DNA from 2 places in the Vibrio hyugaensis genome. Region 2 is predicted to be linked to the other one. Evidence: riboswitches for the same ligand, from Rfam matches in the RefSeq annotation. Region 2 holds a riboswitch; the other holds the start of a gene.

Region 1 (15,852 bases), 1.7 Mb from region 2:
ATTTAGGCAATACGGTATTAGTCGTTGAACACGATGAAGATGCCATTCGTTGTGCAGACCACGTGATTGATATTGGTCCCGGCGCTGGAGTGCACGGCGGTAACGTGGTCGCAGAAGGTACGATGGAAGATATCATCGCTAACCCGAACTCTCTGACAGGTCAGTACTTAAGTGGCGCAAAAGAGATTGCGATACCAAAAGAACGTACTCCGCGAGATCCAAAGAAAACGGTTGAGTTGCAGGGCGCTACAGGTAATAACCTTAAGAATGTCGACCTTTCGATTCCTGTTGGTTTGTTTAGTTGTATTACGGGCGTATCAGGCTCAGGTAAATCAACTCTGATCAACGATACCTTCTTTAAGATTGCTCATACTCAATTGAACGGTGCAACAACGGCGCACCCTTCACCCTACAAATCGGTCAAAGGTCTGGAGCACTTCGATAAAGTTATCGATATCGACCAGAGCCCAATCGGTCGAACACCACGTTCAAACCCTGCGACTTATACGGGTATCTTTACTCCGATTCGTGAGCTGTTTGCAGGTACACAAGAGTCGCGTTCTCGTGGCTACAAGCCGGGACGCTTTAGCTTTAACGTGCGCGGAGGTCGTTGTGAAGCGTGTCAGGGTGATGGCGTAATCAAAGTAGAAATGCATTTCCTACCTGACGTATATGTTCCTTGTGATGTATGTAAAGGTAAGCGCTACAACCGTGAAACACTTGAAGTGCGTTACAAAGGCAAGACCATTGATGAAGTATTGGAAATGACAGTAGAAGATGCTCGAACCTTCTTTGATCCAGTGCCTGCCATTGCTCGTAAACTGCAAACGCTGATGGATGTGGGTTTGTCGTACATTCGCCTAGGCCAAGCAGCAACCACATTATCAGGTGGTGAAGCACAACGTGTGAAACTAGCACGTGAACTCTCTAAGCGTGATACAGGTAAAACCTTGTACATTCTTGATGAGCCAACAACGGGCCTTCACTTTCATGATATTCAACAGTTACTGACCGTTCTGCATCGTCTACGCGATCACGGAAACACAGTAGTGGTGATTGAACATAACCTAGACGTAATCAAGACAGCGGACTGGATTATCGACTTAGGACCAGAAGGCGGCCAAGGTGGCGGTGAGATCATCGCGCAAGGAACACCGGAAGATGTGTCTCAGATCGAAGGTTCGCACACAGCTCGCTTCCTTAAGCCTATGTTGAAGTAGAAAAAACAGGTAAAGTACAAAGACCAGCCACTGCTGGTCTTTTTTCATTCAGAACAACACAATAACTATGGCTACTATACACGTCAGTGGAACTAAGCTTTCTCCAGGGAAAATTCAAGTTCCTCTTAATCGCAAGTTTCTCATCGCGCTAGCGGCACTTTTTCTGCTGGCGATGCACTTCTTTATGCCAAATCCAGGCGGCTCTGGACTCGCATTGTCTTTCAACGCAACCACTTGGATGGCGTTCAGCTTTGCACTCGGGATCGGCTGCTACCAACTTGCGACCAACCGTGTATTACGCTATTCCAAATTAACGATTGGCCTGTTGATTAGCTGTATCATCATGACATTGCCAATCTTCTACCCCAACGCAGATAGTACGCTTGCAGCCAATAAACTGATTGGCCTTTGGTGCGGCATGTTTTTCTTTGTGGTACTGCAGCAGTTCCATTTTAGCAACAAGCACCGCCAACGTTTGTTGTGGCTTATTGTGCTTGCGGTTGTTATAGAGGCGATTTTCGGCTTAACCCAATACCTTTACCTTAAGCCGGGAAACGTATTTGGATATGACACGGTAGCCAACCGCCCATATGGTATTTTCCAACAACCCAATGTCATGGCGAGTTTTCTCGCGACAGGCTTAGTGATCGCAAGTTATCTGCTTGTTCGTCAGCCTTATAAATACTCGCGTAAACTCAGTGATATTTATCTGCTCTATGCCGTGCCAGTACTAACTCTACCACTTATTGTTGCATTGGCATCTCGAACGGGGTGGCTTGCTTCAATCATCGCGATCCTATTAGTCATTCCGTACATGTATCGCTTCGCAACCAAAGCAAGGTTCGTACGTTGGGCAGTCGCAATGGCAACTGGCTTAGTCTTATCTATTGTGATCATGCAGATCGCTTTTCCTGATGGTAGCGGATTAGCCAGCGAAAAAGTGAACATGGAATCACCCCGAGCTTATACCTTCCCGCAAACGCTCGATATGGTGATTGAAAAGCCATTTACTGGTTATGGTTACGGTAAGTTTGAATCAGAATACATGCTATACACGGCTCGCCAACATGCTCTAAATGAGAATTACCCTGCGGGTTTACCGTCGATGGACCACCCACATAACGAACTCTTGTATTGGTCAGTAGAAGGCGGGTTATTACCAATCTTGGGGATCTTCCTCGCGATGGCGTTAGTGCTGCATAGAATCTATCAGGCAAAACGAGGCACTCGCCTAGCCTTGCTCGCTCTGTTCATCCCTATCATTCTCCATTCACAGCTAGAGTATCCGTTTTACCACTCACTGGTGCATTGGATAATCTTCATAATCCTGCTGTACTGGGTTGACCAACGAGTCTCCCGTTACCGCCAAGCACCTTTTAGCCGAGTAACTAAAAGCTTACTGCGCGTTTGCAGCTTAGTGATTCCAGTCGTATTCAGCTTTTATATGATGAGTGCTTTGCATACCAACTACGTGTTAACCAAGTTTGAGACCACGCGTCCAACCAACCCAGATATCTTGAATCAGGTGACGAACCCTGTGGTTTGGAAAGATCGTTTTGACTGGGATGTCTACAGCACCTTCTTGAACATTGGATTATACAAACAAGATCCAACGTTAATTCAGCCATACATTGATTGGTCGTTAGAGATCATTAAAGATAAGCCTCGTCCAGCGTTCTACAACAACCTAATCCTTGCATATCAAGGACTGGATGATACGAGCAAGGCAGAACAAATCCGTGCAGAGGCACAATTCTTGTTTCCTAAGGTTGATTTCAGTGGCGTCAATTATCAACCTCCTTCTCAAGCCGTATCAGCTTCACCAACGCCAACTTCTGGTGCTGATCAATAAACATAAAAAAGCGAAGGGATGACCTTCGCTTTTCTTTATCTCGTTGTCGAATCATTTTACTCAGTCAGCGATTCTTCTAAAGCACGCAAACACAAAGCAACATTTTCAGGTCGAGCACCATAGCCCATCAAACCAATTCGCCATGCTTTACCGGCAAGCGCTCCCAAGCCCGCACCAATCTCAAGGTTGTAGGTTTCAAGCAGATGATGACGCACTTTAGCTTCATCAACGCCCTCTGGAACGTAAATCGCGTTAAGTTGCGGTAAGCGGTACTCTTCTTCTACCACAAATTCAAAACCCAACTTCTGTAATCCTGCTTTTAGCTTCTCATGCATCAATTGATGGCGTGCCCACGCATTTTCTAAGCCTTCGTTCTTCAGGATAAGTAGTGCCTCATGAAATGCATATAAACTGTTCACTGGTGCTGTGTGGTGATAGCTGCGTTTGCCCTCTCCACTCCAGTAACCTAATACTAAACTTTGATCCAAGAACCAGCTTTGAACCGGTGTCGTTCTGGCATGAATCTTCTCTATGGCAGCAGGAGAAAGCGTCACAGGTGATAACCCCGGTACACACGACAAGCATTTCTGACTTCCTGAGTAAACAGCATCCAACTGCCACTCATCAACCTTAAGCGGCACGCCACCGAGTGATGTCACCGCATCTACAATCGACAACAAACCGAATTGTTTGGCTAGCTGACCTAACGTTTGAGCATCACTTACCGCACCCGTCGATGTTTCCGCATGTACGAAGGCAAGAATCTTGGCGTCAGGATGATCTTTCAACACCTCTTCAACTTTATCTATCGATACAGGTGTACCCCATTCATCATCGACGACAATCGCCTCACCACCAGCACGAACCACATTTTCACGCATGCGCTCACCGAAAACACCATTGCGACAGACGATAACTTTGTCACCCTTTTCAATCAGATTAACGAAGCACGTTTCCATCCCCGCACTGCCTGGCGCAGAAACAGCGATAGTGAATTCGTTCTCAGTTTGGAAGGCGTATTTGAGTAGTTGTTTTAGCTCATCCATCATCGCGATAAAAAGTGGATCTAGATGGCCAACCGTTGGACGGCTGAGCGCCTGTAAAACCTGAGGTGAAATATCAGATGGGCCAGGTCCCATCAAAATACGATGTGGGGGAATAAAGCTTTGGATCGGCATGTCAGCTCCTTGATTGCAGTCATTCATCCTGAGCGTTGTAAAAATTCTATTTAAAAGGTTGTCTCAGGTATCGAACTTTTCACCCTAATAGATTTTTTCTCTATCGGCAATTAGCCCTAAGTATAGAGGTCAAACCACTGTCACAAATTCGTTAATAAAAACTTTCATTCTGGTTGGAGATATTGGTTGACATTGTGACAACAAAACCGTTCAATGTTTGAGCTTTATGCAGAAGAGGAGCACTGCCCAGGCAGGTGATTTGTGGAGCCGCAATTCCAATACCAATCACTCAGGGGGAGTAGTGCCGAGGTAAGTCAAAGTTGCAGGATTTGGCTTATCGGTTGACTTGGGTTGAGTCCCATCAACTGTCATCAGCGCAGTCTGATGAAGGGCTTCTGAGGGTAAATTTTCAAATTACATTCTAAATACCTCTCTATTTGCTCTGTTCCTTTCCTCACCAAAACATTGGATGTATTGGCAACCAATTTACGTTGTAATTTTTTAGGAAGTCGTGGGAGAACGCAGTGAGCGCATTTAACGTAGCGAAATTCGGTGGAACCAGTGTTGCCAACTTTGAGGCAATGAGTCGTTGTGCCACCATTATAGAAAACAATCCAAATACCCGTCTTGTCGTGAGCAGTGCTTGTTCTGGTGTTACCAACATTTTGGTCGAATTGGCAAACGGTGTTCAGGACCAAGAGCAACGCGCAGAAGTGCTACAAAAATTAGCCGATATTCATGAATCTATCTTATCTCAGTTAGAAGATGCGACTAAAGCGGCGGCTGAGGTTTACGAAATTCTTGATACTGTTACCAGCCTTGCGGAAGCAGCCTCTATTCAAGCAAGTACTAAACTGACAGATCATTTAGTGGCATGTGGCGAACTGATGTCGACTCATATTCTTGCTCAGTTAATGCGTGAAAGAGGTATCAACGCCGCTCGTTTTGATATTCGAGATATTTTAAAAACAGATGGCAACTTTGGCCGCGCAGAACCACAACTAGAAAGTATTTCAATGCTAGCGCAAGAACAGCTGGTTCCTCTTTGCCAAAAACATGTCGTCATTACACAGGGCTTTATTGGCTCAGATGAAGAAGGCAACACCACGACATTAGGTCGCGGTGGTAGTGACTACAGCGCAGCTTTGATTGCTGAAGGTGTTAAAGCGGCAGGCCTAGAGATCTGGACTGACGTTCCGGGCATTTACACTACCGACCCACGTATTGCACCCAAAGCGTCACCAATTCCTGAGATCAGCTTTAGCGAAGCATCAGAGATGGCAAACTTCGGCGCGAAGATCCTTCACCCTTCCACTCTGGTACCAGCACTCCGTCACGATATTCCGGTCTTCGTTGGCTCTTCTAAAGAGCCAGAAAAAGGTGGTACGTGGATTCGACACCAAGTAGAGAGCTCACCGCTATTCCGAGCACTTGCTCTTCGTTGCAATCAAACTATGGTCACTCTGCGCAGCGTGAACATGTTCCATGCTTACGGATTCTTAGCGAAAGTATTCGAGATCCTAGCTAAACACAAAATCTCAGTGGACTTGATCACCACATCTGAAATCAGTGTGTCACTCACTCTCGATCAAACAGACACATCAGGCGGTACACCACAGCTACCACAGGCAGTACGCGAAGAGCTCGAAGAATTGTGTACAGTAGAAGTTGAGCACGACCTGTGTTTAGTCGCTCTGATTGGTAACAACATGAGCGAGAGCAAAGGCTACGCTAAGCAAGTCTTCGGAACACTAGAGGACTTCAACTTACGTATGATTTGTTACGGTGCAAGCCCACATAACTTATGTTTTCTTGTTCATGAGTCTGTATCACGACAAGCTATTCAGAAACTGCATACAGAGTTATTCGAGCAATAATCGCGACTAAATACTCTGGACGAATAAAGCAAAGGGCTGCACGTAGCAGCCCTTTTCCTTTGTGTGTGGATCGATTTAACCGTTAATGTTTGGACCGAGCCACTTTTCAGCCTCGATCCTATCCCAGCCCTTGCGATCAGCGTAACTTAGCATCTGATCCTCTTGGATCTGAGCGATCGCAAAATAACGTGAGTCTGGGTGGGAGAAGTACCAGCCAGAAACAGAGGCACCTGGATACATCGCATAGCTCGAGGTCAAAGACATACCAATATTCTCTTCAACATTCATCAATTCCCAAAGAGGTCCTTTCTCGGTATGTTCAGGGCATGCTGGATAACCCGGAGCAGGTCGAATACCTTGGTACTTTTCACGAATCAGATCTTCATTAGAGAGAGCTTCTTCTGCCGCATAGCCCCAAATTTCTTTACGTACTCGTTCATGCAGACACTCAGCAAATGCTTCTGCCAGACGATCCGCAACCGCTTGAATCATAATAGCGTTGTAATCATCACCTTGTGCTTTGTATTCATCTGCGAGTTCACGCTCACCGATTCCACCAGTCACTGCAAACGCGCCAATCCAATCTTTTTTACCCGACTCTTTCGGAGCAACATAATCAGAAAGGCAGTAGTTGAAACCTTTTGGTTTCTCGGTCTGCTGACGTAAATTGAGCAAAACTTTCGCTACTTCGGTGCGTGATTCATCTGTGTAGACTTCGATATCATCGCCAACACTCGCCGCGGGGAACAAACCACACATACCACGAGCCTTAAGCAATCCTTCACGCTCAACGCGATCCAGCAAATCATTTGCATCTTTGAACAAACGCTTCGCCTCTTCGCCAACCTCTGAGTGTTTAAAAATGGTCGGGTACTTGCCAACGAGAGACCATGTCATAAAGAAAGGCGTCCAATCGATGTACTGACGCAGTGTCGCAATATCGAAATCGTCAAAAACATGGATGCCTGGCTTAACGGGTGCTGGCGGTGTGTAAACGTCCCAATCAATAGCAACCTTATTGGCACGAGCTTCTTCTAGAGTGACAGGCTTGGTTCTTGGCTTTTTACGGTTGTGTTGATCACGGACACGAACGTAATCCTCATCTAGCTTCTCCACAAACGCAGGACGAAGTTCATCAGACAACAATGATGTACATACTCCAACCGCTCGCGAAGCATTATTCACATACACCACTGGGTTCTTGTAGTTTTGTTCAATCTTAACCGCAGTATGCGCTTTTGACGTCGTTGCACCGCCAATCAAGAGTGGCAAATCAAAATCAAGACGCTCCATCTCTTTTGCTACGTGAACCATTTCATCAAGAGAAGGGGTGATAAGGCCTGATAAACCAATAATATCGACATTCTCTTCTTTCGCGACTTTGAGGATCTTTTCGCACGGCACCATGACACCAAGGTCAATGATTTCGTAGTTGTTACACTGCAAAACTACACCAACGATATTCTTACCGATATCGTGAACGTCACCTTTCACCGTCGCGAGCAAGATTTTGCCATTCGATGAGCCCGCTTGCTTTTCTTTGTTAATGAAAGGCTCAAGGTGGGCAACCGCTTGTTTCATTACACGAGCAGACTTAACCACCTGCGGAAGGAACATCTTACCTTCCCCAAACAAGTCACCAACCACGTTCATGCCATCCATGAGAGGGCCTTCAATCACTTCTAATGGCTTGGAGGCATTTAAACGGGCCTCTTCTGTATCTTCGACAATAAACTCAGTGATGCCCTTTACCAGCGCATGCTCTAAACGTTTTTCTACTGGCCAAGTACGCCACTCTAGAGCAGAAGCATCTTCTTCTTTGCCAACACCCTTTCCTGCGTATTCGGCGGCGATATCAAGTAGTCGCTCAGTTGAATCATCACGACGGTTGAGAACCACATCTTCTACCGCTTCACGCAACTTGTCAGGAACGTTATCGTAGATTTCTAGCTGACCCGCGTTAACGATGCCCATGTCCATGCCATTTTTAAAACAGTGGTACAGGAATACCGCATGAATCGCTTCACGAACGTAGTTATTACCGCGGAATGAGAAGGAAACGTTAGAGACACCACCAGAGATCATCGCATGAGGTAAGTCGCGTTTGATATCAGCCACCGCTTCGATGAAATCCACAGCGTAATTGTTGTGTTCTTCAATACCTGTCGCGACAGCAAAAATGTTTGGATCAAAGATAATGTCTTCTGGCGGGAAGCCAACTTCATCAACAAGGATTCGATACGCATTGGTACAAATTTCAAGTTTACGCTCTCGTGTTTCCGCCTGACCAAGTTCATCAAATGCCATCACAATAACGGCAGCACCATAACGACGGATCAACTTCGCTTGTTCAACAAACTTCTCCTTCCCTTCTTTCAAAGAGATAGAGTTAACAATGCCTTTGCCTTGAATACACTTCAAGCCAGCTTCGATAACCTCCCATTTAGACGAGTCAACCATGATTGGTACTTTTGATATATCTGGCTCAGATGCACATAGATTAAGGAAGCGAACCATACAGGCTTCAGCATCCAACATACCTTCATCCATGTTGATATCGATGATCTGAGCGCCGTTCTCTACTTGTTGACGAGCTACCTCAAGAGCCTCATCGTAGAGCTCTTCTTTAATCAAGCGTTTAAAACGAGCAGAGCCAGTTACGTTCGTGCGCTCACCCACGTTGATAAACAAGGTTTCTTTTTCGATCGTTAGTGGCTCAAGACCTGACAAGCGGCAAGCAACCGTAAGATCAGGCAACTCTCGAGGCTTCACACCCTCAACTGCCATTGCCATGTGACGGATGTGTTCTGGTGTCGTACCACAACAACCACCAATTAAATTTAAGAAACCACTCTCTGCCCACTCTTTAACATGTTCAGCCATATCTTCAGGTGAAAGGTCATATTCACCAAATGCGTTCGGCAAACCCGCATTTGGATGAGTAGAGAGAAAGGATTCAGATATACGCGATAATTCTTCTACATACGGGCGCAATTCGTCGGGCCCAAGTGCACAGTTCAAACCAAACGAAATAGGGTTAACATGGCGTAACGAATTATAGAAAGCTTCGGTTGTTTGCCCAGATAGTGTTCGTCCAGACGCGTCCGTAATCGTGCCTGAAATCATAACTGGAAGTTTAAATCCCAGCTCTTCAAAGACGGAATCAACTGCAAAGGCACAAGCTTTGGCATTCAACGTATCAAAGATCGTCTCGATCAGAATAAGGTCAGAACCACCTTTAATTAAGGCGTGAGTTGACTCGGAATAAGCTTCAACTAGTTCATCAAACGAAACATTACGATAACCCGGGTCATTTACGTCAGGAGAGATAGAACAAGTACGGTTGGTTGGGCCAAGTACACCGGCAACATAACGCGGACGGTCAGGAGTCTTTGCCGTCCATTCATCAGCGGCTTCACGGGCAAGCTTAGCAGCCGCGAAGTTAATCTCTTCACTGAGACCTTCCATATCATAATCCGCCATCGCGATGGTCGTGGCGTTGAAGGTATTGGTCTCTAAAATATCAGCACCTGCTTCTAAATAAGCAGTGTGTATCTCTTTTATCAATTGAGGCTGACTAAGCACCAACAAATCGTTGTTGCCTTTTAGATCGCAATGCCAATCGGCAAAGCGTTCTCCTCGATAATCTTGCTCTTCCAGTTTGTAGCCCTGAATCATGGTGCCCATACCACCATCGATCAGAAGAATACGTTGCTTTAACTGAGCTTCAATCTGTTGTCTTACATTACTTCCCACAGTACAGCCTCATTCCTTTTGTTATTTCTCCATCCTATCACACAAGCAACAGGAGTCTAGACGTCTAAAATAGGAATTGTAATTATTTTGTATTGTCTCGAGTTACAAAATAATCACGAAAAAATGTTTGCTATTTAGACAACATCGGCCGAGAATTCCATTCATAAAATGTTACAAATAGAGAGCTCTATGTCGGTCTATCATACTTTATGTTTTCTATCCGCGGCAGCAATGGTTATCGCCTTTGTAAACAGCAAGATAGGAAAGATGCAAACGACCATCGCCATTACCGCTGGTTCGATGATCCTTTCACTTCTCATTCTAATCGCAGGTCAAAACGATTGGTTTCATCTTACTGAGATTGCCACAGAAACCGTCACCAGCATAAATTTCGAAGATTTTCTTCTGAAGGGCATACTCGGCTTCCTGCTTTTTGCCGGTGGTTTGGGTATCAAACTTCCTAACCTTAAAGATCAAAAGTGGGAAATCACGGTACTCGCTTTAGGTGCAACGCTCTTCTCCACATTCTTCATTGGTTTTGTTCTTTACGGCTTCTGCCAAGTTATTGGTATTCAATTTGATCTTGTTTACTGCTTACTGTTTGGCGCACTGATTTCCCCAACCGACCCTATTGCCGTACTGGCTATCGTAAAGAAACTGGATGCTCCAAGACGCATTTCGACACAAATTGAAGGCGAGTCTCTGTTTAACGATGGTTTTGGTCTAGTTATCTTCGTTACTCTATTCACAATCGCATTCGGTACAGAAGCACCAACAGTTGGTAGCGTAACCCTTCTATTCATTCAAGAGGCTATTGGCGGTATTGTTTACGGCTTCGTATTAGGATTAGTGTTCCACTATCTGATTAGTGCGACAGACGACCACTCCATGGAACTGTTATTAACGATTGGCGTTCCTACAGCAGGTTATGCACTAGCAGAATACCTCCATGTTTCGGGACCACTTGCAATGGTGGTATCTGGCATCATGATTGGTAACTGGACACGCTTTATCGGGTTCTCAAAAGAAAGTGAAGATCACCTAGACCATTTCTGGGAGTTGGTCGACGAGTTCTTGAATGGTGTACTATTCCTTCTGATTGGTATGTCGATGTTGCTATTCGAATTCCATAAAGAAGACTGGATTATGATGGCGGTATCTGTGCCGTTAGTACTAGCTGCCCGCTACCTAAGTGTCTTTATCTCTTATATTGGATTTAAACGCTACAGAAAGTACAACCCATGGTCAGTAAAGATTCTAACTTGGGGTGGATTGCGTGGGGGCCTAGCCTTAGCAATGGCACTATCAATCCCATCAGGCATTTTAGTCATCCCAGAAAAACTGATTGATGTGAAAGAGATCATCATGGTGATGACCTACTCTGTTGTAGTTTTCTCTATCCTTATTCAAGGCTCAACGATAACGCCAATGATTGAGAAAGCGAAGCAAGCAAAAAAAAGATAGAAGCCGAAGCCTTTGTTGAACAGTCAGAAACTAAAGTTCCTCAAGAATAAACTCTCTTATAATCGATAAAACTAGGCAGCCGATTGGCTGCCTTTTTTATTCCCCGAACCAACCCAGACAGACTTATACCAATCTAAGTAAGAATATGATCTAATTAGCTTTATAACTTCTTGTTCGAGAATACTAGGGATAGCTTCAGTAACATCAACTTTAAAAAGCTCGCTAGCCAGCAAAAGTCTATTCAGATGAAGATGCGTCTACTCGCTCTAGCACACTTTAAAGAAGGACAATCTCGAACACAGATTGCCAAGTACTTAAAGGTAAGTCGCACTAGCGTAAATAAATGGGTTCAGACCTTTCTGGAGGAAGGACTTGAAGGCTTACAAGAAAAACCAAGAACAGGAAGACCTACGTTTCTTACCCCAAAACAACGTGAACAGTTAAGCCAATATATTAAGAGGCGAGCTTCCGAACCTTCTGGAGGAAGATTAACTGGTAGTGACATTCACGCCTACATCATCAAAGAGTTTGGCAAGCATTACCACCCAGATTCTATCTATTACTTGCTCAATCGTATGGGCTTTTCTTGGATAACATCACGCTCCAAACACCCTTCTCAATCTCAACAGCTCCAAGACGATTTTAAAAAAATTCAAAACTGAAACGATCACATAAGCCTTGAGGCGGTCGATGTCTGGTTTCAAGACGAAGCGAGATTTGGGCAACAAAATACCACGACTCGCTTATGGGCGGAGCGTGGCACAAGACCCCGAGCGGTGAAGCAACAGCAATTTGAGTATGCTTACTTATTCGGTTCTGTCTGTCCAAGAAGAGGAATAGGGGAAGCCATCGTCGTACCTTGGGTAAATAAAGAAATTATGATCCAGCACCTTAATCAAATCTCTCAAGTAACAGAGTATGGCCGTCATGCTGTCGTGATCATGGATAGGGCTGGATGGCATACAGATGACATTGCCGAGCAGTTTAACAATGTGAGTATCATCAAGCTCCCACCCTATTCACCAGAGTTGAACCCAATAGAACAAGTATGGAGTTGGCTACGACAACACTATTTAGCGAACCAGACCTTTACGAACTACAACGATATTGTAGACAAGGTGTGCAGCGCATGGGATCGATTCTTGGAAAGTACTGATAGGGTGACAGATATGTGCAGAAGAGAATGGCTTAACCTGACCAGTTAATTTTCCAGATTGGTATAATGTGACTTTATAGGAAGAATATAGTGCTCAAATTTACTTTGCTCCAAACGCAAAAAAGCCTACTCTTTCGAGTAGGCTTCTTCAAATTTAAAGCCTGGCGATGTCCTACTCTCACATGGGGAAACCCCACACTACCATCGACGCTAATTCGTTTCACTTCTGAGTTCGGAATGGAAGTCAGGTGGGTCCAAATCGCTATGGTCGCCAAGCAAATTCTTTAATTCGGAAAGCTGTTTCTAAGTTCTTACACATTCAATCGTTCTTGCATTGAGTCCATCAAAACCCCTTGGGTGTTGTATGGTTAAGCCTCACGGGCAATTAGTACAGGTTAGCTCAACGCCTCACAACGCTTACACACCCTGCCTATCAACGTTCTAGTCTCGAACAACCCTTTAGGATACTTAAAGTATCAGGGAAGACTCATCTCAGGGCTCGCTTCCCGCTTAGATGCTTTCAGCGGTTATCGATTCCGAACTTAGCTACCGGGCAATGCGTCTGGCGACACAACCCGAACACCAGAGGTTCGTCCACTCCGGTCCTCTCGTACTAGGAGCAGCCCCCTTCAATCTTCCAACGCCCACGGCAGATAGGGACCGAACTGTCTCACGACGTTCTAAACCCAGCTCGCGTACCACTTTAAATGGCGAACAGCCATACCCTTGGGACCGACTTCAGCCCCAGGATGTGATGAGCCGACATCGAGGTGCCAAACACCGCCGTCGATATGAACTCTTGGGCGGTATCAGCCTGTTATCCCCGGAGTACCTTTTATCCGTTGAGCGATGGCCCTTCCATACAGAACCACCGGATCACTATGACCTGCTTTCGCACCTGCTCGAATTGTCATTCTCGCAGTCAAGCGGGCTTATGCCATTGCACTAACCTCACGATGTCCAACCGTGATTAGCCCACCTTCGTGCTCCTCCGTTACTCTTTGGGAGGAGACCGCCCCAGTCAAACTACCCACCAGGCACTGTCCGCAACCCCGATTAGGGGTCGACGTTAGAACATCAACACTACAAGGGTGGTATTTCAAGGACGGCTCCACACAATCTAGCGACTGTGCTTCAAAGCCTCCCACCTATCCTACACATGTAGGGTCAATGTTCAGTGCCAAGCTGTAGTAAAGGTTCACGGGGTCTTTCCGTCTAGCCGCGGGTACACTGCATCTTCACAGCGATTTCAATTTCACTGAGTCTCGGGTGGAGACAGCGTGGCCATCATTACGCCATTCGTGCAGGTCGGAACTTACCCGACAAGGAATTTCGCTACCTTAGGACCGTTATAGTTACGGCCGCCGTTTACCGGGGCTTCGATCAAGAGCTTCGACCGAAGTCTAACCCCATCAATTAACCTTCCGGCACCGGGCAGGCGTCACACCGTATACGTCATCTTACGATTTTGCACAGTGCTGTGTTTTTAATAAACAGTTGCAGCCACCTGGTATCTGCGACTCTCGTCAGCTCCATCCGCAAGGGACTTCACCATCAAGAGCGTACCTTCTCCCGAAGTTACGGTACCATTTTGCCTAGTTCCTTCACCCGAGTTCTCTCAAGCGCCTTGGTATTCTCTACCCGACCACCTGTGTCGGTTTGGGGTACGATTCCTTACAATCTGAAGCTTAGAGGCTTTTCCTGGAAGCATGGCATCAATGACTTCACTACCGTAGTAGCTCGACGTCGTGTCTCAGCCTTAAAAAGAGCCGGATTTACCTAACTCTTCAGCCTACGCACTTGAACCTGGACAACCGTCGCCAGGCCCACCTAGCCTTCTCCGTCCCCCCATCGCAATTGTAAGAAGTACGGGAATATTAACCCGTTTCCCATCGACTACGCCTTTCGGCCTCGCCTTAGGGGTCGACTTACCCTGCCCCGATTAACGTTGGACAGGAACCCTTGGTCTTCCGGCGAGGAGGTTTTTCACCCCCTTTATCGTTACTCATGTCAGCATTCGCACTTCTGATACCTCCAGCATGCTTTACAACACACCTTCAACGGCTTACAGAACGCTCCCCTACCCAATGAAGTAAACTTCATTGCCGCAGCTTCGGTTTATTACTTAGCCCCGTTACATCTTCCGCGCAGGCCGACTCGACCAGTGAGCTATTACGCTTTCTTTAAATGATGGCTGCTTCTAAGCCAACATCCTGGCTGTCTGAGCCTTCCCACATCGTTTCCCACTTAGTAATAATTTGGGACCTTAGCTGGCGGTCTGGGTTGTTTCCCTCTCCACGACGGACGTTAGCACCCGCCGTGTGTCTCCCGGATAGTACTTACTGGTATTCGGAGTTTGCAAAGGGTTGGTAAGTCGGGATGACCCCCTAGCCTTAACAGTGCTCTACCCCCAGTAGTATTCGTCCGAGGCGCTACCTAAATAGCTTTCGGGGAGAACCAGCTATCTCCAGGTTTGATTGGCCTTTCACCCCTAGCCACAAGTCATCCGCTAATTTTTCAACATTAGTCGGTTCGGTCCTCCAATTGATGTTACTCAATCTTCAACCTGCCCATGGCTAGATCACCTGGTTTCGGGTCTATATCCAGCGACTAAGTCGCGCAGTTAACACTCGCTTTCGCTACGGCTCCCCTAGATGGTTAACCTTGCCACTGAATATAAGTCGCTGACCCATTATACAAAAGGTACGCAGTCACACCACGAAGGTGCTCCTACTGCTTGTACGTACACGGTTTCAGGTTCTATTTCACTCCCCTCACAGGGGTTCTTTTCGCCTTTCCCTCACGGTACTGGTTCACTATCGGTCAGTCAGTAGTATTTAGCCTTGGAGGATGGTCCCCCCATATTCAGACAGGATATCACGTGTCCCGCCCTACTCGATTTCACTGAATGTGCGTTGTCAACTACGGGGCTATCACCCTTTATTGCCGGACTTTCCAGACCGTTCGTCTAACGCATATAAAGCTTAAGGGCTAGTCCAATTTCGCTCGCCGCTACTTTCGGAATCTCGGTTGATTTCTTTTCCTCGGGGTACTTAGATGTTTCAGTTCCCCCGGTTCGCCTCGCTGCGCTATGTATTCACGCAGCGATACTAGCTTATGCTAGTGGGTTTCCCCATTCGGAAATCCCAGACTCAAGTGGTTTTTACTACCTAATCTGGGCTTATCGCAAGTTAATACGTCCTTCATCGCCTCTGACTGCCAAGGCATCCACCGTGTACGCTTAGTCACTTAACCATACAACCCGAAGGAGTTTCGAGTTGATGTTCAAATCACCAAAGTTGTCTCTCATTATTTGAATGAGCGAGAGACATTTCGATTTTGCCGGACT
Region 2 (15,852 bases):
TTGAAATGATCGAAGCGGTCGGTAAACAGTTCTTGCCGTCGTACATTAAGAAATGTGAATCTTTGCTGAAGTCCGGTGGTTTGATGGCCATTCAAGCGATAACTATTGCTGACCAGCGTTACGATTACTACAGCAATAACGTCGATTTTATTCAAAAGTACATTTTCCCTGGGGGCTTTCTACCTTCGGTAACATCGTTAACACAAGCGACAACCAAGCACAGTGATTTGGTGACTCGAGATTTGTTCGATATCGGCCTGGATTATGCGAAAACGCTTAATGAATGGCATTTCCGATTCAATCAAGCAGAGCATGAAGTCAGAAGCTTTGGCTACGATGACCGATTTGTACGCATGTGGCGTTACTACTTGAGCTACTGTGAAGGGGGCTTTTTAGCTCGAACCATCAGTGCTGTTCATATGACGTTTCAACGTCCGTAACCCTTTATGAGACTGTTTATTGCATCAACATGGTTCCAACTCTGCTGGTTCGCCGCCGTGCTTGGAACCTATCAGTGGCAATGGCTGACGTTAGTGCTTACGTTACTAACGTTGGTGTATTGTTGGAGAGTCGAGCCCTTCGCTCTCAAAAGTGTTGCCATAGTCGTGTTCATGGGCTTGGTACTTGACACTCTCAACAAGCAATTGTCTGTCCTCCTATTCCCAACTGTCTGGTTGCCCATGTGGCTTGTCTGCTTGTGGGTTTTATTTTCTTGGTATGCCTACCAACTCAAGTCAATTTTGTACCGTTTCCCAAAAAACTACGTATCAGTAGTAGGCGGCATCGGAGGAACAGCGAGCTACTTTGCTGGTTACAAGCTCCAAGCCGTTGAATTTGGATTCAACACAAGCATTACCCTCGCAATTTTGTTTGTCGAATGGTGTTTAGTAATGCTTTTGATACTCAGGGTATACGGAAATGAAAAGCTTGAAGAGAAATTGGAAACAGAACCTGACTAACAGTTTGTTGATGACGGCTTTACTTTTTGTGATGCCTTCACAAGCTCAGATGATTACAGGAACAAGCGCTTTACCGATGTGGCAGCAGTGGCAAACGGTTGGAGAAGCACAACTTACTTGGTTCGTTTTTGATGTTTATAAGTCAACCTTAAAAGCACCAGACGGACAGTATCTCGTTTCTAATGACATTTCTCCTCACCCATTTGCGCTCGAAATTAATTATCAAAGAGACATTAGCAAGCAGCAACTTCTTGATGTGACGGATGAACAATGGCAAAAGCTTGGTTTCACGCAAGCTTACCGTCAGGCTTGGATCTCTGAATTTGACACCATGTTCCCTAACATCAAAAAAGGCGATGAGCTTACCTACCTCACTGATGGAAAAACAGGGCAACTTATCTATCGACAAGCGGGCAGCAAGCCTTATCAGATAGTTGGTTATGTTAAGGATGAGGGACTTAATGATGCGTTTCTTTCCATTTGGTTATCACCAAAAACTGAATTTCCTAAACTTCGTAAACAACTTATTGGGCAGGTAAGGTAGTGAAAGTACTAAAGCGTATCTTAAAAACTTCGATTGTCGCAGCGGCAACACTGCTTGGCGCATGTTCTGCTGATATCGACAATTACCAACCCGCTACTCCAGCCTTCGATTTGTTCGGCTATTTCGAAGGTGATGTCAAAGCATGGGGGATGGTGCAGGATTACACCGATAAGCAAACGCGTCGCTTCGAGGTCGATATCGTCGGTACAGTGAAAGGCAATGAGCTAACACTGGTGGAAGATTTTGTCTTTGATGATGGCGAGCTTGACCAGCGTATATGGGTCATTACCAGACTCGAAGATGGTACTTATCAAGGGAAAGCGGACGACATTATTGGTGTAGCGACCGGTAAAGAGACGGGTAATGCGCTGCAATGGCAATATGACTTCGAGTTGAAAATGGATGATTCAACTATCACGGTGTCGTTTGATGATTGGCTTTACCGCCAGGATGAAATGCACGTGTTTAATCTCACCAAGATTAAGAAATTTGGCGTTGAAGTAGGGACGATTACTCTTTTCTTCCAGAGGCAATAGAAATAAAGAATCGAGATGCGGGAGCGCTTCGCTCTAGAAACCGAGAGTGAGGAACTAGTATTTTAGTAAAGGCAAGCTTAACTTTGGAAGTGTTGGCAAAGATGCCTTTTGGATGGATATAATCGAGTCTTATCCCTTACCCCGAATCGTAGCGTTCTGTAGGGCGAAGCCTGTTACCCCTAAAATAAAGAAAGGGTTGACGCTTTCACGTCAACCCTCACGATTTTTGGAATTCCGAATCTTACAGCTTGTCTGTCAGCTCGATTGCTTGACCGATATAGTTAGCTGGTGTCATCTCTTTCAGGCGTGCTTTCTCGTGCTCAGGAAGCTCAAGACCGTCAATGAAGTTACGCATTGCTTCGCCGTCTACACGTTTACCACGAGTCAGCTCTTTTAGCTTCTCGTATGGCTTCTCGATGCCGTAACGACGCATTACTGTTTGCACTGGCTCTGCTAGTACCTCCCAGTTCTTGTCGAGTTCAGCAAGAAGCGCTTCACGGTTTACTTCTAGCTTGCTGATGCCTTTTAGCGTTGAAGTGTAAGCGATGATTGCGTAGCCAACACCAACGCCAAGGTTACGTAGAACCGTAGAGTCAGTAAGGTCACGTTGCCAACGAGAGATAGGCAGTTTCTGTGCTAGGTGACCGAATACTGCGTTCGCAAGGCCTAGGTTACCTTCAGAGTTTTCAAAGTCGATTGGGTTAACTTTGTGAGGCATTGTTGAAGAACCGATCTCACCAGCAATGGTTTTTTGCTTGAAGTGGCCTAGTGCAATGTAACCCCAAACGTCACGATCGAAATCAATCAGGATTGTGTTGAAGCGTGCAACCGCATCGAATAGTTCTGCGATGTAATCGTGAGGCTCGATCTGAGTTGTGTAAGGGTTCCAAGTTACGCCTAGAGATTCAGTGATGAACTCTTCAGAGAACTGGTGCCAATCTAGCTCTGGGTAAGCTGAAAGGTGTGCGTTGTAGTTACCTACCGCGCCGTTGATTTTCGCAAGAATTTCGACATTTTCGATTTGCTTGAATTGACGCTCCATACGGTACGCCACGTTTGCCATTTCTTTACCCATTGTAGATGGAGAAGCTGGCTGGCCGTGTGTACGAGACAGAAGTGGGATGTCGCGGTATTCAACAGCAAGCGCTTTGATTGCGTCGATTAGGTTGCGAATTTCTGGAAGAATCACAGTTTCACGCGCTTCTTTAAGCATTAGAGCGTGTGATGTGTTGTTGATGTCTTCAGAAGTACATGCAAAGTGGAAGAACTCGTTTACTGCGTGCAGTTCAGGAACGTCTGCTACTTTCTCTTTGAGGAAGTACTCAACCGCTTTAACGTCGTGGTTAGTTGTACGCTCGATCTCTTTGATACGGCGTGCATCTTCTTCAGAGAAGTTTGCAGCAAGGTCGTCTAGGAATTGGTTTGCTTCTGCGCTAAACGCTGGCACTTCTGCAATTTCAGCAGTAGCAGCAAGCTTTTGTAGCCAGCGGATTTCAACGATAGTACGGTACTTAAGTAGACCGTACTCACTGAAAATTTCGCGTAACGCAATTGTCTTGCTTCCGTAACGACCGTCTACTGGTGAAACAGCAGTCAATGCTGACAGTTCCATGATGTTCTCCTGAATTGGGTTTCTAAATTTCGTGAGCTTTATACCAATAACTGTGGCAATTGTCACGAATATTGCGCAAACGTTTGCGCGGGATTTGTTTTGGTAGAAAAAAATGAGCTCGCGATAAACGCGAGCTGCTTATTTATTACCTTATTACATACGAGCAAGAAGAATTTGTGCTTGCTCGACCATCTTTTTGCGTCCAAAGATTAAGTGGCGACGTTTACCGCCAACTTGACGCCAGAGTACTGCACTACGAATACCTGATAACAACAACGCGCGAACTTTGTGTTGGTTAGAGGTTTGTTGCAGCACGGATGGGGTACCGGTAACTTGAATGCGAGGGCCGATAGGGCTAACAACATCCAAGTAAATGCTTGCTAGGTTGCTGATCATTTGATCGTCCAGCAATTCAAAATGTTCCGTTTGACGCTGAGCCATTTGGATACGGTCACCAAGTTGTGACATTGCATCGTTGCGGCCTGTTAGCTTGCGCTCTAATGCCATTAGGCTAATGATGTAGCGAGTAACTTCACTCCCTGACGGGGTGCTATCAATCCCTTTCACTAAGCACTCAAGACCCAGCTTTAAGTCGGATTCACGACCAAAGACACCAATAGTGTTCGCTGGGTTTGTATTGATAATGGCGTTAATTGACGTTTCAAAGGCATCTTGATCACAATGTCCGTTTTTCGCTGCCTGTTGAACCAATGCAACAGCTTGGCAAATGCCTGCGAAAGCGATAGTACGGTCATAAAGTGTATTCGCCACGTAACGACTCCTAAGCTTGAGAATATTTAATGCGTTGCTCGATGATGCCGCCACCTAGGCACACGTCATCTTTGTAGAACACGGCCGATTGACCTGGAGTCACGGCAATTTGTGGTTCGTCAAAGATCACCTTAATGTTCTCATCATCGATAGGGATGATTGTACAAGGAATATCTTCCTGACGGTAACGTGTTTTCACTGTGCACTTCATAACATCGCGAATTGGCTCACGATCTACCCAGTGAAGTTGTGATGCAAGTAGACCTTCTGATTTTAGCATCGGGTGGTCTTTACCTTGTACCGCAATCAAAACATTACGCTTTAGATCTTTCTCGCCAACGAACCATGGGTCTTCGTTACCGCCGCCGCCTTTACGTCCACCGATGTGAAGACCTTTACGCTGACCAAGCGTGTGGTACATCAGGCCTTGGTGTTGACCAATCACTTCGCCTTCTGGTGTTTCAATGTTACCAGGTTGCGCAGGTAGGTATTTACCGAGGAACTCAGTGAACTTGCGCTCACCGATGAAACAAATACCCGTCGAGTCTTTCTTCTTCGCGGTGATTAGATCTTGCTCTTCCGCAATGCGGCGTACTTCTGGCTTCTCTAGGTCACCAACAGGGAATAGGCTACGAGCAATTTGCTCGTTGCTTAATGTGTACAGGAAGTAGCTTTGATCTTTGTTGCCATCTAGACCACGTAGCATCTGTGGTTTCTCCTGTTCTTCACCAGGTAAAGCGTTCTCTGGGAATGAACGACGTACGTAGTGACCCATTGCAATGTAATCTGCATCAAGCACTTCATCAGCGAATTCTAGGAATGCTTTGAACTTGATTTCTTTGTTACAAAGAATGTCTGGGTTTGGTGTACGACCAGCTTTGTATTCAGCTAAGAAGTACTCAAATACGTTATCCCAGTACTCAGCAGCAAAGTTGATGGTGTGTAGGTGAATGCCCAGCTTGTCACATACTGCTTGAGCATCAGCAAGATCTTCTGCTGCTGTACAATATTCTTCGTTGTCATCTTCTTCCCAGTTCTTCATGAACAGGCCTTCTACTTGGTAGCCTTGTTGCTTTAGAAGATACGCAGAAACAGATGAATCAACGCCGCCGGACATACCGACGATGACTTTCTTTTGGCTGTTATCAGACATTACTAAACACCACTTAAATAAACGGGACGCAGATTCTAACAGAATCCACAGACCGGTGACAGATCCGAGATCGAAATCACACTTCGATTTTGGCTTAAATTTATCCAAATACGAACGTGAGAGTTAAATTCGATAAGTATAGAAGGGTTATATATGGCATAGTTGGCAAAAATCCAAGAGGAAAAATCAAATGACTGAAGAAAACCAATTTATGCAAGAAGCTGAGTTGATTGAAATTGTAGAGAATCAACTTGAAGACGGTAACCCTATTAAAGTCAAAGAGACGTTAATGCGTTTGATGATGACTGGTACACCACGTGAAGATGCGGTTGCGATGATGGCGTGTGCTATGTCTATCGAGATTTTCGACGTGATGAAAAATGAAGGTGAATTCAATCTAAAGCGCTATACCGAACACCTCGAACAGCTGCCTGATTTGGGTTTCATGGAAGGCGAATAGAGCGTTAGAAAATAAAAAGCAGGGTGCAAACGTTTGCTATAATCGCTTTTATTGCTGCTTTATTGTCAGCGGTATAGAATCCGTTCTCCTTTTCATCCCTTACTCAGACTAACAATATGAAATTTCCTGGACAACGCAAATCGAAGCACTATTTTCCTGTTCATGCTCGTGACCCATTGGTGAGCCAAGCACAAGAAAGCAAAAAGATGACGCGCACTCACATCATTGGTATTGATCAGACTCTGGTTGATATTGAGGCGAAAGTTACAACGGATGTGATTGAAAAGTACGGTTTGAGTAAAGGACACTCGTTGGTAATTGATGACGCAACAGCAGAAGCGCTTTATCAACAATTAAAAGAAGAATGCCTAATTACCAATGAGTATGCAGGTGGCACGATTGGTAATACGCTACACAATTATTCTGTGTTGGCAGATGACCGCTCAACGCTTCTGGGTGTAATGAGCCAAGATATCAAAATCGGCAGCTACGGTTACCGTTATTTATGTAACACATCAAGCCGCATGGATCTGAACTACCTACAAGGTGTTGAGGGTGCAATTGGTCGTTGTTTTGCTCTTATTACTGAAGACGGTGAACGTACTTTCGCTATCAGCGAAGGTCAAATGAACCAACTTCACCCAGACAATATCCCTGAAAAGATTTTCAAGAGCGCGTCGGCTTTAGTACTGACTGCATACCTCGTTCGTTGTAAAGAAGGTGACCCAATGCCTGAAGCAACGATGCGTGCGATTGAATACGCGAAGAAACACGATGTACCTGTTGTATTAACGCTAGGTACCAAATTCGTTATTCAAGATGACCCTACATTCTGGCAAGAGTTTATTCGCGATAACGTTTCTGTTGTTGCAATGAATGAAGATGAAGCGGAAGCATTAACGGGCGAATCTGATCCTCTAGCAGCATCGGATAAAACGTTAGATTGGGCTGATCTAGTGCTTTGTACTGCTGGTCCTGTTGGCCTATTTATGGCGGGTTACACTGAAGATAGCGCGAAACGTGAAACTTCTTTGCCATTACTTCCAGGTTCTATTGCTGAATTTAACCGTTTCGAATTTAGTCGCCCAGCGAAGAAAGATACGTGCGAGAATGCAATTAAAGTATATTCACATATCTCTCCATACATGGGTGGCCCAGAAAAAATTAAGAACACCAATGGCGCAGGTGATGCGGCATTGTCTGCGGTTCTTCACGATATGGCGGCAAATAAATACCACAAAGAAAATGTGCCTAACTCAAGCAAGCACAGCAATGAGTATTTAACTTACTCTTCATTCTCTCAAGTTTGTAAATACGCAAACCGTGCAAGTTATGAAGTGTTAGTTCAACACTCTCCACGTCTTTCTCGCGGCCTGCCGGAGCGTGAAGATAGTTTGGAAGAAGCATACTGGGAACGTTAATTAATCACGTTGAATTAGGTAATTCCTAGCATACGAAAAAATGGCGCATTCCAAATGCGCCATTTTTGTATCTACTTACAGATAAATAAAAAGGTTCCCATTTGGGAACCTTTTTTAATTTCATAAATCTTTTATTAGATTAGGAAATCGTCTAGAGATTTACCTGCATCAAGTTGCTCTTGGATTGATGAAGGTGTACGACCTTGACCCGTCCAAGTTTTTTCTTCGCCGTTAGTGTCAGTGTACTTGTACTTAGCTGGACGAGGAGCGCGTTTAGCTTTCGCTTTAGTCTTCGTTTCGCCAGATAGTGCACTGATTAGTGCTTCAACGTCGATACCGTCTTGAGCGATTTGCTCAGCGATAGCTGCAAGTTTTGCTTCTTGCTCAGCAAGTGCTGCGCGGTCAGCTTCTTCAGCTTCTTTACGCTCTTCAACAACGATAGTTAATTTATCTAGAGCTTCTTCCAATTGTTCTAGAGTCAGCTCACGAGAGAATGCACGAAGGCTACGGATATTTAGAAGTGTTTTAGTCAGCTCTGACATAACGATTCCTATTAATAGGTTAAAAGGTTCAACACTAGTTATCGATACGATTAATTAAATGCTAAACGAGAAATAAAACATAGAGTCCTTATATTTAACTTTATCTTTCTCATATGTGCAAATGCTAATTCATGATTTAGATTAAATTTCTTGGTTTTTTTCTTAATAAAGCAATATTAATTTACAGATATGAATTCTTAATTGAGTTTAACCTCAGTTTTTTCATTATAGATACTGCGTTTTTCTCGATTAGTGGTTTCTTTATTTATATGTTGAATTCTATTTCTCTCAATCTGACAGGAAAGTAGGAAAAGAGGGAAAACCGAATGTCATATTTCTTTCATTTATTGTTAGAACACAAAACATGAAGAATTGATGGTAGTAATAAAGTTTCATAAAAGACAGCATTGTCGTGATTGCAGTTGCTCAATCTATAGTTGGCTCACATTCTATTTATAAATCAAAACTGCGATTATTTATTCATTTAATTTAGTTTGATGTGTTGCATTGGAGGTCTTCATGAGTACAATGGCTGTCACCTGATGCAATATTGCAGACAATTTGTTGTTAATTTGTACAATTAATGGTTAATTGTTTGTTATTGCCGTAGAGGTGCAGTCTCGAAGAGTAGCTATTATTGGGGTGATGCCAATGAATAATAGTGGAAGGCGAAGATTGCCGAAGTAAGTGGCCTATCAAAACCACTTGCTGGGGTTGTCTCTGAAAGGAACAACACTGCCATAGTATATTTACATTAAACTATGGAGCGCTACTGTAGGGTTGGGTGGAGTGTTCGCTTCCCTGTCGCTAAGTTCAACATGAGCACGTACCGTATGCTACGTGACTTGTCTGCAGTAGATCTCTAGCCAAACTTTGGTTTTTGAAGATCATGAATTTAATAGATTTTGCACATTCTCCTGTTTCGTTACTACCGCCGATTGTCGCTTTGACACTGGCGATTTTGACTCGACGCGTATTAGTTTCTCTTGGTGTAGGTATCGTACTTGGTGCGATTCTGCTTAATGATTGGTCTATCGGTAACACGATAGGTTATGTGAGTTCTCAAGTTTCTTCTGTCTTTATTGAAGACGGCGGTCTTAACACTTGGAACATGAGTATTGTCGGTTTCCTAATTCTTTTAGGTATGACAACGGCGTTATTGACGCTATCTGGCGGTACTCGCGCTTTTGCTGAATGGGCGCAAACACGAGTTAAAAGTAAACGTGGCTCTAAACTTCTTGCTGCCTTCTTAGGCGTCTTCATTTTTGTCGACGATTACTTTAACAGTCTTGCTGTTGGTGCGATTTCTCGTCCAGTAACAGACCGTTTCTATGTGTCTCGCGCTAAACTGGCGTACATTCTAGACTCCACCGCAGCTCCTATGTGTGTGATTATGCCTGCTTCAAGCTGGGGTGCTTACATCATTACGATCATCGGCGGTATCTTGGTGTCACACGGCATCACTGAATACTCAGCACTCGGTGCGTATGTTCGTCTTATTCCAATGAACTTCTATGCTGTATTTGCTCTACTTATGGTATTTGCAGTAGCGTGGTTCGGTCTTGATATCGGTAAAATGCGTGAGCACGAAATTGCCGCCTCTCAGGGCCGTGGTTTTGAAAAAGACAAAGAAAACGACACGCAAGAAGCACATGAACTAAACGAAGAGCTAGATATTCGTGAAAGCGAGAAGGGTAAAGTTTCTGACCTAGTTCTCCCTATCGTTACGCTTATCATTGCTACGATCGCTTCTATGCTTTACACAGGTGGGCAGGCCCTAGCCGCTGACGGTAAAGAGTTTGCGCTCCTCGGTGCGTTCGAGAACACTGATGTAGGTACTTCTTTAGTTTACGGTAGCTTGCTGGGCCTTGCGGTTGCACTATTTACTGTACTTAAGCAAGGCATCCCAATGGCGGAAATTGGCCGCACACTTTGGATTGGTGCGAAGTCAATGTTTGGTGCGATCCTTATCCTTGTGTTTGCTTGGACTATCGGCTCTGTTATCGGTGACATGAAGACGGGTTCTTACCTATCGACTATGGCTCAGGGCAACATTAATCCGCATTGGCTACCAGTCATCCTATTCTTGCTATCTGGCCTAATGGCGTTCTCGACAGGTACGTCGTGGGGCACGTTTGGCATCATGCTCCCTATCGCGGGCGACATGGCAGGTGCAACAGACGTAGCGCTTATGCTGCCAATGTTGAGTGCAGTACTGGCAGGTGCGGTATTCGGTGACCACTGTTCACCAATCTCTGATACGACAATTCTGTCGTCGACAGGCGCCCGTTGTAATCACATTGATCACGTATCGACTCAGTTGCCTTATGCATTATCAGTCGCGCTTGTTTCATGCGTGGGCTTTATCGCTCTTGGTATGACCGCGTCTATCGTATTCTCTTTCATTGCTGCGTCGATTACTTTTGTTATCGTTTGCGCAATTTTGTCATGGCTTTCTAAGTCAAAAATGGCATCGTGTCAGAACGCTTAATTGCTTGATAATTAACATAAAATAAAAGGAGGCTTCGGCCTCCTTTTTTATTTGTATTATACAATTCGATTTTTTTTAAAATTAAGGGTTGAAAAAAAGAATCAGCTTGGTTAGTGTGGTTACTAACAAAGCAACTAAGACGAGCCTTGAAATAAGTATGCGCAATTTTGTAATGAACATTCATCACCATCATCACCCAATTTAGTCTTTCGGGAGATGCGCGCATACCCGGGAGACAGGATACTCCCGGAGGTGAAAATCAAAGTGTAAACAGATTTCAAACCCTCGGGAGACCAAAATCTCTCGAGGGTTTTTTAGTTTTACTGGTTTATAAAATATTTAGATTATCGAATCTGGCACAGGGATAAAGCAATGCAAACACAACGCTTAAGAATCGCAATTCAGAAAAAAGGCCGCTTAAGTAAAGAGAGCCAAGCTCTATTGAAAAAGTGTGGTGTGAAATTCAATGTAATGGGTGAGCGTCTGGTCGTTCATTCTGAAAATATGCCAATTGATTTGTTATTAGTTCGTGATGATGACATCCCAGGTTTAATTATGGATGGTGTTGTTGACCTAGGTTTTATTGGTGAGAATGAATTAGAAGAAGTTCGTTTAGACCGTAAAGCTTTGGGCGAACCTTATGATTTTGTTCAGCTTCGTCGTCTTGATTTTGGCGGGTGCCGTTTGTCTATCGCAATCGACAAAGACGAAGAATATAACGGTCCTCAAGATCTAGCAGGCAAACGCATCGCAACGACTTACCCTCAACTGCTTAAAGCTTACATGGATGACGCGGGTGTACCGTTCTCAACTTGTATGCTGACAGGCTCTGTAGAAGTTGCGCCTCGAGCTGGTCTAGCAGATGCTATCGCTGACTTGGTTTCTACTGGCGCTACGCTAGAAGCCAATGGTCTAAAAGAAGCCGAAGTTATCTTTAAGTCGAAGGCAACGTTAATTCAACGCAAAGGTGAGTTTGACGCCGATAAAGTTGCGCTTATCGATAAGCTATTGACTCGTATGCAAGGCGTGCAGCAAGCAAAAGAATCAAAATACATCATGCTACATGCGCCTGCTGAGAAGCTTGAGCAAATTAAGTCTCTATTACCGGGTGCAGAAGACCCAACGGTATTGCCTCTATCTGCTGACAAGCAAAAAGTTGCGGTTCATTTGGTAAGTACTGAAAACTTGTTCTGGGAAACCATGGAACAGCTAAAGGAACTGGGTGCGAGCTCAATTCTAGTACTACCAATTGAAAAAATGATGGAGTAATTGCAATGAGAACAGTCGTATGGCAATCGTTAAGTGAAACCCAGCAAGATTCGATTCTAGAGCGCCCTGCAATTGCGGAAGGTGCCAACATCACTGCAGCGGTTTCTGAAGTAATCGCGAAGGTTCGTAAAGATGGTGATGCTGCATTATTAGAGCTGACTGAGAAGTTTGACCGTGTGAAACCGGAGTCTATTCGTGTATCGGCTCAAGAAATTGATGAAGCTTCAGCGCGTCTTTCTGAAAAAATGAAGAATGCGCTTGAGCAAGCTTATGAGAATATCTCGAAGTTTCATAAAGCACAAAAGCCACAACCAATTAAAGTAGAAACTCAGCCGGGTGTCCTTTGTGAGCAGGTAACGCGCCCAATTCAAAAAGTGGGTTTGTACATTCCTGGCGGTAGTGCGCCATTGCCTTCGACTGTTCTAATGCTCGGCGTTCCTGCAAAAATTGCAGGTTGTCGTAAAGTGGTGCTTTGCTCTCCACCGCCAATCGCTGACGAGATTCTGTACGTAGCCAAACTGTGCGGCATTGATGAAGTGTACAACGTTGGTGGTGGTCAAGCCGTCGCTGCAATGGCTTACGGAACAGAAACCGTATCTAAAGTTGATAAGATCTTTGGTCCAGGTAACGCTTACGTGACAGAAGCAAAACGTCAGGTGAGTAATGATTTCCGCGGTGCTGCGATTGATATGCCAGCAGGTCCATCTGAAGTGCTTGTGATTGCTGATGAAACCGCAGATGCAGACTTTATCGCTGCGGATCTTTTGAGCCAAGCAGAGCACGGTCCTGATTCTCAAGTGGTACTTGTGACTCCTTCTCCTGTTATTGCGGATCAAGTGACGGATGCGGTTCAACGTCAGCTTAAAGAGTTATCTCGTGCGGAGATCGCGGAACAAGCATTGGCGTCAAGCTTGATCATCATTGCTGAGTCTCTCACTCAATCGATTTCGATTTCAAATTACTACGGTCCTGAGCACTTGATTGTTCAGACGAAGAATCCTCGCGAGCTTCTACCTCTACTCGACAACGCAGGTTCCATCTTCCTAGGTGATTGGTCGCCTGAATCAGCAGGTGATTACGCATCGGGCACGAACCACGTTCTTCCTACTTACGGCTACACACGCACGTATTCAAGCTTAGGCTTAGCGGACTTCTCGAAACGCATGACGGTTCAAGAACTGTCTGCTGATGGTCTAAAGAACCTTGCGCCAACAGTGGTAACGATGGCGGAAGCAGAAGGTCTGGATGCGCACAAACGTGCAGTGACAATCCGTACTGAGAAACTAACCCGCACAGAAAAACTGGCAGCTAAGTAAGAGGACAATGAGATGGAAAAGCTAGCGCGTAAACAAGTCCAACAACTTACCCCTTATTTATCGGCTCGCCGAATTGGTGGTACCGGTGACGTATGGCTAAATGCCAACGAATCGCCATTCAACAATGAATACAAAACAGACTTCGCTCGCCTTAATCGTTACAGCGAATGTCAGCCTAAAGAACTGATTTCTGCTTACGCAGCCTATGCGGGTGTAAAACCAGAACAAACGCTGACTTCTCGCGGTGCAGATGAAGGTATTGAATTACTTATTCGTGCATTCTGTGAGCCGGGTGAAGATGCGATTCTGTACTGTCCACCGACTTACGGTATGTACGCCATCAGCGCAGAAACCATTGGTGTCGAGCGCAAAACCGTGCCGCTAACGTCAGATTGGCAATTAGACCTTGCAGGTATCGAAGCTAATCTGGATAACGTGAAACTGGTTTTTGTATGTTCGCCAAACAACCCAACGGGTAACTTGGTTAAGCGTGAAGACATCGTCTCTCTACTAGAAATGACAAAAGACCGTGCAATAGTGGTGATGGACGAAGCGTACATTGATTTTTGCCCAGAAGCTTCAACGGTAGACTTACTGGCGCAATACCCGAATCTTGCGATTTTGCGTACTCTGTCGAAAGCTTTCGCGCTTGCTGGTCTGCGTTGTGGATTTACGCTTGCTAACGAAGAGCTGATTAATGTACTTCTTAAAGTTATCGCACCGTATCCAGTACCAGTACCAGTGGCAGAAATTGCGACTCAGGCGCTTTCGGAAGCTGGTTTAGCGCGAGCGAAGTTCCAAGTGCTCGATTTGAACGCGAACCGTGCTTACTTACAGGTTGGTTTGTCGATGATTCCGGGTTTGGAAGTTTTTGAAGGATGGGGTAACTACCTATTGGTTAAATTCCCAGATGGCGATGATGTTTTCAAAGCAGCTTGGGATACGGGGATTATCCTGCGTAACTCGCCAATCGAAAACTGTGTGCGTATCAGTGTGGGTAACCGCGACGAGTGTGAAAAAACGCTTGGATTTATTAGAAACTACTACGCATAAGCAGATACAAAATTAATCGCTCTCGCTCAATAGCGGGAGCGCCAAAAGAATAGCAATAAGGAAGTTCTCGAGTGAGCAAACAACAAAAAATCCTTTTTATTGATCGTGATGGCACCTTAATTGTTGAGCCGCCGATTGATTTTCAAGTAGACCGTTTAGACAAACTAAAGCTAGAGCCATTTGTTATCCCAAGCCTGTTGTCGTTGCAGGATGCTGGATACCGCCTAGTTATGGTAACGAACCAAGATGGTTTAGGTACCGACAGCTACCCACAAGAAGATTTTGACGCTCCACACAACATGATGATGGAGATTTTTGAATCTCAGGGTGTGAAGTTCGATGACGTGCTGATTTGTCCTCACTTCGATGAAGATAACTGCTCTTGCCGCAAGCCTAAATTAGGCTTGGTAAAAGATTACCTTCAAGGTGGCAAAGTTGATTTCCAAAACTCCGTTGTGATTGGCGATCGTCAAACTGATCTTCAACTTGCAGAAAATATGGCAATTCGTGGCATTCAATACAACCCAGAAACCATGGGTTGGAAACAGATCCTTAAAGATCTGACTGTGAAGGCGCGCGTTGCTGAAGTGGTTCGCACCACAAAAGAAACGGACATCAAAGTATTCGTTAATCTTGATGAGCAAGGCGGTAATGACATCTCTACAGGTCTTGGCTTCTTTGATCACATGCTGGATCAAATCGCGACGCACGGCGGATTCCAAATGGTGTGTAAAGTGGAAGGTGACCTGCACATTGATGATCACCACACAGTAGAAGATACCGCTCTTGCGTTGGGTCAAGCGTTGAAAGAAGCACTGGGTGACAAACGTGGTATTGGTCGTTTTGGCTTTAGCCTGCCAATGGATGAGTGTTTGGCACAATGTGCACTAGACCTATCTGGTCGTCCTTACCTTAAGTTTGACGCGCAGTTTAGCCGTGAGCAAGTGGGTGACCTTTCAACAGAGATGGTGGTTCACTTCTTCCGCTCTCTGACTGACACATTAGCATGTACGTTGCACCTTTCTTCTGCGGGCAACAATGATCACCACATCATTGAGAGCCTATTTAAAGCGTTTGGTCGTACTTTGCGCCAAGCAATCAAAGTAGAAGGCACTGAGCTACCAAGTAGTAAAGGCGTACTTTAAGGCTAACGTTAGCAAGGAGAAAAACAGTGACAGAACAGAAAGTTGTCATTATCGATACTGGCTGTGCCAACGTCTCTTCGGTGAAGTTTGCTATTGAACGCCTAGGTTATGACGTAACGATTTCAAAAGATCCACAAGTTGTATTGGCGGCTGACAAGCTATTCCTACCGGGGGTGGGAACCGCCAGTGAAGCGATGAAGAACCTAGAAGAGCGCGATCTTATCAGCTTGGTAAAACAGGTAGAGAAGCCGCTGTTAGGCATCTGTTTAGGCATGCAACTGTTGGGCAAAGTGTCTCAAGAGAAAGGGCAGAAAGCCGACGAGTTAGTTGAGTGTCTTGGACTTTGTGATGGCGAAGTGAAGTTGCTACAGACTGGCGACTTACCGCTGCCGCATATGGGCTGGAACACGGTGTCTGCAAAAGCAGGTAACCCACTTTTCAAAGGTATCGAAGAAGGTGAGTACTTTTACTTCGTGCACAGTTTTGCAATGCCTGTTGGGGATTACACTATTGCGGAATGTGAGTACGGTAACCCGTTCACAGCAGCAGTACAAAGCGGCAACTACTATGGTGTGCAATT

What was found. Region 2 has a riboswitch for lysine ahead of tet(35) (tetracycline efflux Na+/H+ antiporter family transporter Tet(35)). Riboswitches for the same ligand answer to the same signal wherever they lie in the genome.
Region 1: another riboswitch for lysine. It lies ahead of lysC (lysine-sensitive aspartokinase 3); the one in region 2 lies ahead of tet(35) (tetracycline efflux Na+/H+ antiporter family transporter Tet(35)).

The regions. Positions count from the first base shown of each region.
Region 1 covers NZ_CP025794.1:2,587,959-2,603,810, reverse strand. The annotation lists gene uvrA (excinuclease ABC subunit UvrA) at 1-1,220, shown strand, start outside; gene C1S74_RS12850 (PglL family O-oligosaccharyltransferase) at 1,288-3,072, shown strand; gene C1S74_RS12845 (pyridoxal-phosphate-dependent aminotransferase family protein) at 3,129-4,250, opposite strand; lysine riboswitch at 4,475-4,653, shown strand; gene lysC (lysine-sensitive aspartokinase 3) at 4,775-6,127, shown strand; gene metH (methionine synthase) at 6,203-9,883, opposite strand; gene C1S74_RS12825 (cation:proton antiporter) at 10,073-11,347, shown strand; partial or broken gene C1S74_RS12820 (IS630 family transposase) at 11,593-12,552, shown strand; rRNA gene rrf (5S ribosomal RNA) at 12,663-12,779, opposite strand; rRNA gene C1S74_RS12810 (23S ribosomal RNA) at 12,868-15,758, opposite strand.
Region 2 covers NZ_CP025794.1:849,527-865,378, reverse strand. The annotation lists gene C1S74_RS04645 (SAM-dependent methyltransferase) at 1-440, shown strand, start outside; gene C1S74_RS04640 (DUF2878 domain-containing protein) at 447-959, shown strand; gene C1S74_RS04635 (chalcone isomerase family protein) at 919-1,503, shown strand; gene C1S74_RS04630 (DUF3833 domain-containing protein) at 1,503-2,039, shown strand; gene purB (adenylosuccinate lyase) at 2,281-3,651, opposite strand; gene hflD (high frequency lysogenization protein HflD) at 3,805-4,422, opposite strand; gene mnmA (tRNA 2-thiouridine(34) synthase MnmA) at 4,433-5,575, opposite strand; gene C1S74_RS04610 (hypothetical protein) at 5,766-6,035, shown strand; gene C1S74_RS04605 (inosine/guanosine kinase) at 6,152-7,456, shown strand; gene C1S74_RS04600 (H-NS family histone-like protein) at 7,591-7,998, opposite strand; lysine riboswitch at 8,598-8,778, shown strand; gene tet(35) (tetracycline efflux Na+/H+ antiporter family transporter Tet(35)) at 8,888-10,489, shown strand; His leader region at 10,670-10,808, shown strand; gene hisG (ATP phosphoribosyltransferase) at 10,862-11,758, shown strand; gene hisD (histidinol dehydrogenase) at 11,764-13,074, shown strand; gene hisC (histidinol-phosphate transaminase) at 13,087-14,127, shown strand; gene hisB (bifunctional histidinol-phosphatase/imidazoleglycerol-phosphate dehydratase HisB) at 14,199-15,272, shown strand; gene hisH (imidazole glycerol phosphate synthase subunit HisH) at 15,299-15,852, shown strand, end outside.